Regions from separate parts of the Salmonella sp. FC25216 genome, predicted to be linked through region 2. Evidence: riboswitches for the same ligand, from Rfam matches in the RefSeq annotation. Region 2 holds a riboswitch; the other holds the start of a gene.
What was found. A riboswitch is a leader RNA that binds a small molecule or an ion and turns the genes downstream of it on or off. The one in region 2 is predicted to bind thiamine pyrophosphate.
Positions count from the first base shown of each region.

Region 1: linked by a shared signal. The riboswitch ahead of thiM (hydroxyethylthiazole kinase) and the one ahead of thiB (thiamine ABC transporter substrate binding subunit) in region 2 are both predicted to bind thiamine pyrophosphate.

Region 1 covers NZ_JBDGON010000009.1:119,501-125,859, reverse strand. Annotated here, with positions in the region: gene AC3G3F_RS18435 (ADP-ribosylglycohydrolase family protein) at 1-905, shown strand, start outside; gene AC3G3F_RS18430 (PfkB family carbohydrate kinase) at 902-1,867, shown strand; gene AC3G3F_RS18425 (GntR family transcriptional regulator) at 1,841-2,587, opposite strand; gene thiD (bifunctional hydroxymethylpyrimidine kinase/phosphomethylpyrimidine kinase) at 2,624-3,424, opposite strand; gene thiM (hydroxyethylthiazole kinase) at 3,421-4,209, opposite strand; TPP riboswitch at 4,241-4,337, opposite strand; gene rcnB (Ni(II)/Co(II) efflux transporter accessory subunit RcnB) at 4,619-4,933, shown strand; gene AC3G3F_RS18405 (fimbrial protein) at 4,994-6,007, opposite strand; gene AC3G3F_RS18400 (fimbrial biogenesis outer membrane usher protein) at 6,019-6,359, opposite strand, start outside.
Region 2 covers NZ_JBDGON010000001.1:151,798-158,156, forward strand. Annotated here, with positions in the region: gene leuD (3-isopropylmalate dehydratase small subunit) at 1-45, shown strand, start outside; gene AC3G3F_RS00675 (sugar efflux transporter) at 184-1,362, opposite strand; gene sgrT (glucose uptake inhibitor SgrT) at 1,481-1,603, opposite strand; gene sgrR (HTH-type transcriptional regulator SgrR) at 1,696-3,354, shown strand; TPP riboswitch at 3,401-3,500, shown strand; gene thiB (thiamine ABC transporter substrate binding subunit) at 3,532-4,515, shown strand; gene thiP (thiamine/thiamine pyrophosphate ABC transporter permease ThiP) at 4,491-6,101, shown strand; gene thiQ (thiamine ABC transporter ATP-binding protein ThiQ) at 6,085-6,359, shown strand, end outside.

The sequences.
Region 1 (6,359 bases), on a different contig from region 2:
ATTTCGGCTGGATTGACCACTTTCTGCCCGGCCCAGAAGAGAATAATGCCGCCTGCTATTTTAACCGCGCGGAGTTTACGGACGATACCGCAATGGCGATCTGCCTGGCCGACGCGCTGCTCGAATGCGAAGGCAACATTGATCCCGAGATTATTGGGCGTAACATCCTCGCCTGGGCGGAACGCTTTGATGCGTTCAATAAAAATGTACTCGGCCCGACATCAAAAATTGCGCTGAACGCGATTCGCGACGGCAAACCCATCGCGGCGCTGGAAAACAACGGCGTGACTAACGGCGCGGCCATGCGCGTTTCGCCGTTGGGCTGCCTGTTGCCGCCAACCAACCTGACAGCCTTTATAGCAGAAGTGGCGTTAGCCTCCAGCCCGACGCATAAATCCGATCTGGCGGTGGCTGGTGCCGTGGTCATCGCCTGGGCCGTCTCGCGAGCGGTTAACGGCGACACGTGGCAAAGTATTGCCGACTCGCTCCCCGCCGTCGCCCATCAGGCGCAGACAGCGCGTATTACCACGTTTAGCGCCTCGCTATCGGCACGTCTGGAACTGGCGCTAAAAATTGTCCGCCGCGCCGACGGCGTCGAATCAGCCAGCGAACAGCTATATCAGATCATCGGCGCGGGAACCAGCACCATTGAATCGGTTCCCTGCGCTATCGCCATGGTGGAGTTGGCGAATACCGATCCTAACCGCTGTGCCGTGCTATGCGCTAACCTCGGCGGCGACACCGACACTATCGGCGCGATGGCGACGGCCATTTGCGGCGCGTTACACGGGGTAAGCGCCATTAACCCCCAGTTAAAGCAAACGCTGGACGAGGTTAATAAGCTGGATTTTGCGCGCTATGCCGTTGCGCTGGCGAGTTATCGTCAACGGCGGGAGGCATTATGAACGGCGCACGGTTGCTGACATTATTACCTACCCTGCACACCCGGCGTCCGCTCACCGTTATCGGCGCGGCAGTGATCGATATCATTGCCGACGCCTGGACATTGCCGCGTCGCGGAGGCGATATTGAACTGCAACAACAGAGCGTCAATGTCGGCGGCTGTGCGCTGAATATTGCCGTGGCGTTGAAACGACTGGGGATTGACGCCAGCAATGCGCTGCCACTGGGCCAGGGCGTGTGGGCGGAGAGGATTCGCCGCCGTCTGGCAAAAGAGGGATTATCCAGCGTGATTGACGCGGTTGAAGGGGATAACGGCTGGTGTCTGGCGTTAGTCGAACCGGATGGCGAACGCACGTTTATGTCTTTTAGCGGCGTGGAAAATCAGTGGAATGCGGACTGGCTGTCGCAGCTCAGGACACCGCGGGGCAGTCTTGTCTACCTGTCCGGCTATCAACTGGCCTCGTCCTGTGGCGAACAACTGATCCAGTGGCTGGAAACCGTCGACGATGTAACGCCTTTTATCGATTTTGGCCCACGAATCGGTGATATTACAGACGATACAATGGCGCGCATTATGGCCTGCCGGCCCATCGTCTCCCTCAATCGCCAGGAGGCAATCATCGCCGCGGAACGCGTCGGGTTCGCGACCGGTACACGCCCTTTCGGCGAGGCATGGGTAAAACGCTTTTCCGCGCCGCTGGTAGTGCGCCACGATAAAGACGGAGCGTGGTATTTTAGCGCGCAATCTTCCGGCTTTGTGCCAGCGTTTCCGGCTACCGTGGTGGATACCATCGGCGCGGGCGACAGCCATGCTGGCGGCGTACTGGCAGGACTGGCGTCAGGCTGGTCGCTCGCGGATGCCGTGCTGCTGGGAAATGCGGTGGCAAGCTGGGTGGTCAGGCATCGCGGCGGCGACTGCGCGCCCACGCGCGAGGCGCTACTCCTCGCACACAAAAACGTATAGGTCGCTACGACAATAACTGATGCTGTATTCAATAGGCCGCTGCTGCTGATCGAACGCCACCTGCTTAATCACCAGCACCGGCACTTTACCATCCATTTGAATATGCGACTGAAACTCATCATCCGGCATCCGGGCGCTGACGCGAGATCGGGTACGCTGAGGGTAAATGTGCTGGCGACGAAAATAGTCATACAGAGAAATGCCAATCGCGTCGACATCATGAATCAGATGCGCGGGCACCCAGGACTCTTCAATCGATACCGCGTCCTCATCAACATAACGAATACGTTTGAGTAAAAAGACGTCGCTGCCTGTGGGGATCGCCAGATGCTGCGCGACCTCATCCGGACAACTTACCACGCGTTTGTTAACCCATAGCGTATCCGGTTTTTTACCGCGCAAGACAACCTGCTGAGAAAACCCCCGCGCCTCTTTCAGGGAATACTCAAAGATATTATTGATTTGCGTACCGTAGCCGCGGGCGCGCGTGACGACCCCCTCTTCTTCCAGCGCCTGCATCGCTTTCCGTACCGTGATACGCGAAACGCCGGTAAGCTGGCTGAGATCGCGTTCGCCAGGCAAAATATTACCGTGCTCAAGAATACCGCTGCGAACGGCATCCTTTACCGTCTGGGCGAATTTCATGTATAGCGGCGTATTATCCGCCGCTGAAATTCGTTCATTCAGTTGCGCGATGAGCCGGGTATGCGCTTGTTCCATTTATCTTTTCCTGACGACGGGTCTGTAGGCAGTATACTACCACCACGCGTGGAAATGATGTACCGGACCAATGCCCTTCCCCACTTCCAGCGTATCCGCCTGAGCCAGCGCCGCCGAAAGCCATGCCTTCGCCTCGTTTACCGTCTCTCCCCAACTGCAATGCCGGGGCCGTAACGCCGCCAGCGCCGCCGACAGCGTACAGCCCGTCCCATGCGTATTTTTGGTACTCACACGCGGCGCGCTAAAACGCTGCTCGCCCTCACGGGTAAAGAGCCAGTCCGGGCTTTGCGCATCCTCTAAATGCCCGCCTTTCATCAATACCGCCTCACACCCCATCGCCAGTAATGCCCGCCCCTGCGCCAGCATCTCCTGTTCCGTACGCGCATGGGGTGCATTCAGCAACGCTGCGGCTTCCGGCAAATTAGGCGTAATCAGCGATACCTGCGGCAACAGCCGGACGCGTAATGTTTCTACCGCGGAGGGCGAGAGCAGCGGATCGCCGCTTTTCGCCAGCATCACCGTATCCAGCACCACATTACGTACATGATGACGCTGTAGTCGTTCCGCCACGACCTCGACAATATCGGTTTCCGCCAGCATCCCGATTTTCGTGGTATCAATGCGCACATCGCTGAACACGGAATCAAGTTGAGCGGCGACAAAGTCCGGATCTATCCGGTACACCGACTGTACGCCACAGGTATTTTGCGCCACCAGCGCGGTAATGACCGAACAGCCATATGCGCCCAGCGCGGAAAAGGTCTTGAGATCCGCCTGGATACCGGCCCCGCCGCTGGGATCGGTGCCAGCAATCGTCAGCGCGTTAATTCTCTTCATTGGCGCGCCTCCACATCCAGATGATATAGCGCATCAAGAAAAGCCGGGATGAAGCTGCCCGGTCCCTCGCTACGCACTGCCGCGGCCTGGCCTGCCAGTTTCATCCAGCAGCAGGCCGACGCGACATTGTCCAGCGCGGCGCCCGGTAACGCGCAACTGGCGGCAACGACCGCCGACAACGCGCAGCCGGTGCCTACAATGCGAGTCATTAACGGATCGCCGCCGGGAATGCTCAGCGTGCGCTGACCGTTAGTGACGTAATCTACCTCTCCGGTGACCACAACGATGCAGTCTATCTGACGCGCCAGCGCCTGCGCCGCAGGCAGTGCGGCCAACGCCGCTTCAGTGGTATCTACGCCGCGTCCGCCCAGCGCCATGCCGGCTAACGCCAGGATTTCCGAGGCATTGCCGCGTATTGCCGCCGGGCGCAGGGACAAGAGCTCCAGGCAAAATCGCCGACGGAATTCCAGCGCGCCCACCGCGACAGGGTCGAGCGTCCACGGCGTTTTGGCATCATAAGCGCTTTCTACCGCAGCACGCATCGCGTCAGCACGTGAGGCGGTTAATGTTCCGACATTAACCAGCAAGGCGTTGGCGATGGCGGCAAACGGTCTGGCCTCGGCAGGATCAATCACCATAGCGGGTGACGCGCCCAGCGCCAGCAGCGTATTGGCGGTAAACGTTTGTACGACGTCATTCGTCATACAGTGCGTAAGCGGGGAGAGCGCGCGAAAGTGTTTTAACGTATGTGCCGCAAGCGTACGGCAGTGCAGGTCAGGCTGCATGGTTCAGCTCCTGCCCGCGTGAAGAAGGGACACGAGCAGTGTCAGACTTCCCTACGCTGGCATTATCCAGATCAGGTGGTACGGGTATTTCTCAGCCTTCATAAAGAAGGGCACCCCGAGTCGTGAAGCCCCGCCGTGTTAAGCGGGGTTTCGCTATTAAGCATACTGTCTGCGCCAGGCAATGTAAATTTACAGCCAGTGGCGGATGATAATTTCAGTGTTATCAGATAGTTCTCAAAACCTATTCGGTTCTGGCAAACTTGCTGCCGGATATGTTGCTGCACGACGCTTTCGTTTACACTTTTTACGAAAAGGGGCGTGAGATAACAAAATAGCGCTTGTCAGATGCGCCACCAGCAGAAATGATACACACGACGTTAACTGACCCGCATATGTGGAGGGTAAAAGTATGAAAAGTAAGTTGCTGCCTTGCGCGCTGTTGCTTGCAACCAGTTTTGCATGGGCCGCCCCCGCGACAACGGGCATTGATCAATATGAGTTAAAGAGTTTTATTGCCGACTTCACACACTTCAAGCCCGGTGATACCGTTCCGCAGATGTACCGCACCGATGAGTACAATATTAAACAGTGGAAATTACGTAATCTGCCCGCGCCGGATGCCGGTACCCACTGGACCTATATGGGCGGCGCGTATGTGCTGATTAACGATGCCGATGGAAAAATCATCAAAGCCTATGACGGCGAGATTTTTTATCATCGGTAAAAAAAGCACGTACTTTCTTGACGAAAGTACGTGAAACAGGGGAAATCATCATTACGCTAATTAGTCATAGGATACGGCAAATATAACTTTGCTTTGGACTTCGCCAGGCTGTAGTGCTTCCCCTGTTATACGCACGTATCTCGCGGTAATGGGGAAAGTATACTGATCATTGATTGTCGCCATTTTCGTTAACCTGCTCATCAGAGCATCACCCCGTTTTAACGGCGTGGCGGCGGTGCCGTTATAAATCTGGAAACCAACGCCTTGGGCGCCATTGGTTATCGTGTTTTTCAGTATCGTTCCGTTGTCGTTCCAGTTGCCGCGCGCCACGTTAAAACTCACCGGGTTGGTGGTAACATTATAAACCCCGTCGCAATTGAGTACCAGATTTGTCGATCCCGTTTTACTGTTATTGCCGGACAAAATCTCATTTAACGTCGTATCCGGCATTTTTATTTCATATGTAGGCTGTGAAAAACGACAGGTGGTGGGCTTGTGTTTGACGGTAAACGTCAAATATTGGGAGTAGGCATTATCATTGCTAAACAACCGCAGGGCAGAACACACTATCCACGCCAAAATATTTGAGTTACATGAATTATTAGATAAAAAATTAACCGCAGGCTTAGATAAGCTGAACGAATTACCGTATACTTTCTCGCCATTATCTGAACTATATGACATTGCGGCTACGTACGATGCTTTAAGGGTCATTTGTTTATTATTCAGAGTATCATCTACCGAATAATTTTTAACTGAGGCAATTCTATCACTGCCTGTATTAACAGGAAAATCTGAACTTTCAAGTGTCAGTTTGATAAAAATTGACTGACTACTGGCACTATCTTTTATTTCAACGATATAGTCTTGTAAACTTGTCGCATAGTACATTTTATCGCCTGTCGTATTGCAGTCAAATGATCCTTGTAAATTGGGATTAAAATTTACCGTTGTTGATCCCGTTGTTAAATCCAATGTAATAGGTTGCGTTGCGCTCGTAGTTCCTTTCGGCGTACATTTTGCTTGTCCCAACAGCGGGATTAATAGTAAAAACAAAAACCCATATTTTTTCATAAACGCATCCCTTATCGGCAAATATAGACTTTATTCTCATTAATCACCTTCTCAAAGGTGATGGTACAGAACTGCCTCTGCTGTTTATTCACCGCGACACGTACCGACGCGGGAATATCATTGGTGCGAATAAATAACCGACTACCCTGACCTACGAGGCCGACGTTATTACCCGCGTTATCTTCTACCTCATAGCCGAACGATAAAGGAGAACCATCCGGACGCCGGGCGAGGAAGTACCAGGGTTTACGTCGATCGGTCTCAAATTCCGCCAGTACCACCGCGCCACGATAAGGCACTGCACCCTTGCGGTTGCCCAATAACGCAACATCGCTATCACTGTTGGAAAGAT
Region 2 (6,359 bases):
GCGATTGCCGCCTACGAAAATAAACAACCAGCGTTTATGCGGTAATCCTTGACGCCTTACCTGGCCTACAGGTTATGCAATATCACCAGGTTGCCACTATATCCTGTAGGCCTGATAAGCGTAGTGCCATCAGGCTTCGGGGTGGTCATCGGTCGCTAACGCCAGGGGATATTCCGGCATTTTTTATACGTCTTTTACTCGCCCGGTCATGACCAGCGTGACCACAGAAATCGCCGCAATCACCCAGTAAACGGCAAAATGGCCGAAGCTTTGCGCCACCGCGCCCTGAATCACGCCCGCCAGAATAACGCCCGTTGAAATGCTATTGGTGAAAAGCGTCGTGGCAGCCCCTGCCCTGCCTGGCATCAAATCCTGAAACCACAGCATTCCAATCCCGGCGACAATGCCAATAAATACCGCATTAAAAAGTTGCAACAACAGCAGCGCCGTCCGGCTGTGAAAAAAGAGCAAACCGACATAAAACAGCACGCCCGCCGCCACGGCGGCAATCATCATCCGCCGCTTGCCAAAGCGCTTCACATAAAAACCGGCCAGAATCATTGCCGGAATCTCCAGCCCTGCCGCCGTGCCCATCAATACGCCGGCCAGTTTATCCGACAGACCCAGCTCAACGCTTATCCATAGCGGCATATCAATGATGTACATGGTATTGCAGGTCCACATCAATGTGGAGGCGATAAACAACATACGCACATTTCTATCCTGCCAGCCGTTTATCTGAGCGAGCGGCGCATCGACCGGTTGTTCGACGCGTGCCACCGAAGGCAGCATCAGGGCAATCAGAACCAGGCTGACGGCAAAAATAACGGCGGCAATAGAGAACATGACGGTGAATCCGTAATTCAGCGCCAGCATAAAGGCCAGCGGCGGGCCGATCACCCACGCCAGCGAAAGCTGGGCGCGCATCACCGAACTAAACATCACCACTTCGCGCGCCGAACTATCGGCATACTCCCGCGCCAGCGCAAACAGTTGCGGCATGGCGGTATTGGCCAGCGACGCCAGCAGTACGCCGCAGGTAATTAAGGTTAAATAATGACGATTAAAAGCAAACAATAACGCGTTGCCGATCGCCATCAGACAGCAAAACATAATCAGCTTACGGCGATCGCCGCGGCTATCTGAGCGTTTCGCTAGCGCCAGACTGACCCCAATCCCGGCAATGGCGTTGACGGTATAAAATAGCCCCACCCAAAACGGCTGCGCGCCCACTTCGCGACTAAGAAACAGGCTTAACGTCGGCGCCTGAAGCGCGCCAGCGACGCCCATCATAAAAGCGACCAGCATAAACGCCGCATAAATCCCGTTGAGACGCCGTCCCATCGTCGTAATCCAGAGCATAGTAAGTCCTTTAAGCGCAGCCGAAATAAAAAAAGCCAGCAGGTATTATCTGCTGGCGGGTGATTTTAGGCTATAGCCTACACCAATACTCAGTCACACATGATGTCTGCAATTGGCTTCAATCGGTCGCCTCCCACTGCATCAGTTCTGCGAGCATTTTTAAGCGTTGCGGCGCGCTCAGGCAAACCAGCCAGGACGTTTTTTCCGTCGCGGCAAAATATCTCAACCAGAACTGGTACATAGCGACCTCTTCCTCTTGCTTCATCGAAAGGTATTATTGGCCTAATATAGGGATAATAAAATTGCTGAGTTTTTCATCGGAGTTCCCCTTTTATGCCCTCAGGTCGCCTGCAACAACAATTTATCCGTCTCTGGCAATGTTGTGACGGTAAAACGCAAGACACCACGCTTAATGAGCTGGCGGATCTGCTGAACTGTTCCCGTCGCCATATGCGTACGCTGCTAAATACGATGCAGGCGCGCGGCTGGCTAACATGGGAAGCGGAGGTTGGACGCGGAAAGCGTTCGCGTCTGACGTTCCTGTATACCGGACTGGCGCTACAACAGCAGCGAGCGGAAGACCTACTGGAACAAGATCGAATCGATCAACTGGTACAACTGGTTGGCGATAAAAGCGCCGTCAGGCAAATGCTGATTTCCCATCTGGGACGCAGCTTCCGCCAGGGGCGGCATATTCTGCGGGTTCTTTACTATCGCCCGATGCACAATCTCCTGCCGGGAACCGCATTACGTCGCTCGGAAACCCATATTGCCCGGCAGATTTTCAGTTCGCTCACGCGGGTAAATGAGGAAAACGGGGAACTGGAAGCGGACATTGCGCACCACTGGCAGCAAATTTCCCCTTTACTGTGGCGCTTCTACCTGCGCCCCGGCATTCATTTTCATCATGGTCGCGAACTGGAGATGGAAGATGTCATCGCCTCGCTGACGCGTATCAATACGCTTCCGCTTTACTCGCACATTACAAAGATAGACTCCCCTACCGCGTGGACGCTGGATATTCATCTTTCCCAGCCGGATCGATGGTTGCCGTGGCTGCTGGGCCAGGTCCCGGCGATGGTTTTGCCACGGGAGTGGGAAACGCTGACTAATTTCGCCAGCCACCCTATCGGCACCGGGCCTTATGCCGTGCGGCGTAATACGCCAAACCAGCTCAAGATACTCGCCTTTGATGACTACTTCGGCTATCGGGCGTTGATAGACGAAGTGAACGTCTGGGTACTGCCGGATATCAGTGAAGAACCGGCCTGCGGCTTGATGCTGGAAGGGCCGATACAAGGTGGTGAAAAAGCGATAGAAAGCCGTCTGGAAGAGGGGTGCTATTATCTGCTATTCGACGCCAGAACGCCGCGCGGCGCGCATCCACAGGTCAGAGAATGGGTGAGCCATGTCCTCTCCCCCACCAATTTACTCTATCATGCCGATGAGCCACTACAGCAGCTCTGGTTCCCTGCCTATGGGCTTTTACCGCGCTGGCATCACGCCCATCCAGGCCCAGGCGAAAAACCCGCCGGGCTGGAAACCCTCACGCTGACCTTCTATCGCGAACACATTGAGCACCGGGTTATCGCCCGTATCATGAGCGCGCTTCTGGCTGAGCATCAGGTGCATCTGCATATTCAGGAGATCGACTACGATCAATGGCACGCCGGCGAGATCGAAAGCGATATCTGGCTCAATAGCGCTAACTTTACTCTGCCGCTGGATTTCTCGTTGTTCGCGCACCTGTGCGAAGTACCGCTCTTGCAGAACTGTATTCCGCGCGACTGGCAGGGCGACGCCGCGCAGTGGCGCGCTGGCGAAATGAACCTGGCAAACTGGTGCCAGCAACTGCTGGCCTGCAAAGCGATTGTGCCGCTGATCCACCACTGGCTGATTATCCAGGGACAGCGCAGTATGCGCGGGCTGCGTATGAATACCCTCGGCTGGTTTGATTTTAAATCGGCGTGGTTTGCGCCGCCAGATCCTTAACGCCAGCTCTTGATTGCTGCCCGGCAACAAAATCACTACACTAACGCCGAACTCAACGGGGTGCCGCGCCCGTGCGTGCGCTGAGAAAATACCCGTCGAACCTGATCCGGATAATGCCGGCGAAGGGATTTGAGGCTACCTCTCAAGTCCTTTGCCACTCTTTAACTGAGGTGCAAAGTGTTAAAAAAATATCTTCCGCTTTTACTCCTGTGCGCGGCGCCTGCCTTCGCCAAACCCATTCTCACCGTCTATACCTACGACTCGTTCGCCGCCGACTGGGGGCCAGGCCCGGCGGTGAAAAAAGCGTTTGAAGCCGACTGTAACTGCGAGCTAAAACTGGTGGCGCTGGAGGATGGCGTTTCGCTGCTCAACCGCCTGCGGATGGAGGGGAAGAACAGCAAAGCCGATGTGGTGTTGGGGCTGGACAACAATCTGCTGGAAGCGGCTACGCAAACTAAACTCTTTGCTAAAAGCGGCGTGGCGAATGAGGCGGTCAAGGTGCCCGGCGGCTGGAAAAACGACACATTTGTTCCGTTCGATTACGGCTATTTCGCCTTTGTCTACGATAAAAGCAAGCTGAAAAATCCGCCGAAAAGCCTGAAAGAACTGGTCGAGAGCGATCAAAAATGGCGGGTGATTTATCAGGACCCGCGTACCAGTACGCCAGGGCTGGGGCTATTACTGTGGATGCACAAAGTCTATGGCGATAACGCGCCGCAGGCCTGGCAAAAACTGGCGGCCAAAACGGTCACGGTGACGAAAGGCTGGAGCGAAGCCTACGGTTTATTTCTGAAAGGTGAAAGCGATTTGGTGCTCAGTTACACCACCTCGCCGGCATATCACATTATTGAAGAGAAGAAGGACAATTACGCCGCCGCGAACTTCAGCGAAGGTCATTACTTACAGGTAGAAGTAGCGGCGCGTACCGTCTCCAGTAAGCAGCCGGAACTGGCGGAGAAATTCCTCAAATTTATGGTTTCTCCAGCGTTTCAGAACGCCATACCAACCGGCAACTGGATGTACCCGGTAGCGGACGTCGCCTTACCGGCAGGGTTTGAATCATTGGTAAAACCCGCCACAACGCTGGAATTCACGCCGCAGCAGGTTGCAGCACAACGCCAGGCATGGATTAGCGAATGGCAACGCGCCGTCAGCCGTTAATTCCCGGCTGGCTAATTCCGGGGCTGTGCGCCGCCGCGCTGATGATAACCGTCGCTCTGGCGGCCTTTCTGGCGCTTTGGCTGAGCACGCCGTCGGGCGCATGGTCGACAATCTGGCGGGATAGCTACCTGTGGCATGTGGTGCGCTTCTCATTCTGGCAGGCGTTTCTGTCCGCGGTGCTGTCTGTGGTCCCGGCGGTTTTTCTCGCCCGCGCGCTTTATCGACGCCGTTTTCCTGGACGTCTGGCACTGCTGCGTCTGTGCGCCATGACGCTGATTCTGCCGGTACTGGTTGCCGTGTTCGGCATTCTTAGCGTGTATGGCCGCCAGGGCTGGCTGGCCTCGCTGTGGCAGATGCTGGGGCTTCAGTGGACATTCTCCCCCTACGGCTTGCAGGGCATTTTACTGGCGCACGTCTTTTTTAATCTGCCAATGGCGAGCCGCTTGTTGCTGCAATCTTTGGAAAGCATTCCCGGCGAGCAGCGCCAGCTCGCCGCCCAGCTCGGTATGCGCGGCTGGCATTTTTTCCGTTTTGTCGAATGGCCGTGGCTGCGCCGCCAAATTCCGCCCGTCGCGGCGCTGATTTTTATGCTCTGCTTCGCCAGTTTTGCGACGGTCCTGTCACTCGGCGGCGGCCCGCAGGCCACCACTATCGAACTGGCTATCTATCAGGCGCTCAGTTATGACTACGATCCCGCCCGCGCGGCGATGCTGGCATTAATCCAGATGGTCTGCTGCCTGGCGCTGGTGCTGCTAAGCCAGCGGTTAAGCAAAGCGATTGCGCCGGGGATGACGCTGACGCAGGGCTGGCGCGATCCTGACGATCGTCTCCACAGCCGTCTGACGGACGCCTTATTAATCGTGTTGGCGCTGCTGCTGCTGCTTCCGCCGCTGGTCGCCGTGGTGGTCGATGGCGTCAACCGCAGCCTGCCGGAGGTGCTGGCGCAACCTATTCTGTGGCAGGCTGTCTGGACATCACTACGCATTGCGCTGGCGGCGGGCATTCTGTGTGTGGTACTGACCATGATGCTGCTGTGGAGTAGCCGCGAATTACGCCAACGCCAGCAGGTATTCGCCGGACAAACGCTGGAACTCAGCGGGATGTTGATCCTCGCGATGCCGGGGATCGTGCTGGCGACGGGCTTCTTTTTATTGCTCAATAATAGCCTCGGCTTACCGGAATCCGCCGACGGCATCGTGATTTTCACCAATGCGCTCATGGCGATCCCCTACGCGCTAAAAGTCCTGGAAAACCCAATGCGCGATGTTACCGCCCGTTACGGAATGCTGTGCCAGTCATTAGGAATTGAAGGCTGGTCGCGGTTAAAGATCGTGGAGCTGCGAGCACTGAAACGTCCACTGGCGCAAGCGCTGGCGTTTGCCTGCGTACTTTCTATCGGTGATTTTGGCGTCGTCGCGCTTTTCGGCAACGACAATTTCCGCACGCTGCCGTTTTATCTGTATCAACAGATCGGCTCCTACCGTGGCCAGGACGGCGCGGTGACCGCGCTGATACTGTTGCTGCTCTGCTTTACGCTATTTACCCTCATAGAGAAACTACCGGGCCGACATGCTAAAACTGATTGATATCACCTGGCTTTACCATCATTTGCCGATGCGTTTTACGCTGGCGGTAGAACGCGGCGAGCAGGTGGCGATTCTTGGCCCCAGCGGCGCGGGGAAAAGCACTCTGCTGAATTTAATTGCCGGTTTTCTCACCCCTGCCCGCGGTACGCTACTGATTGCAGGCGAGGATCATACGCTTACGCCGCCCTCACGCCGTCCGGTCTCAATGCTGTTTCAGGAGAATAATTTATTCAGCCATCTGAATGTGCAGCAAAATAT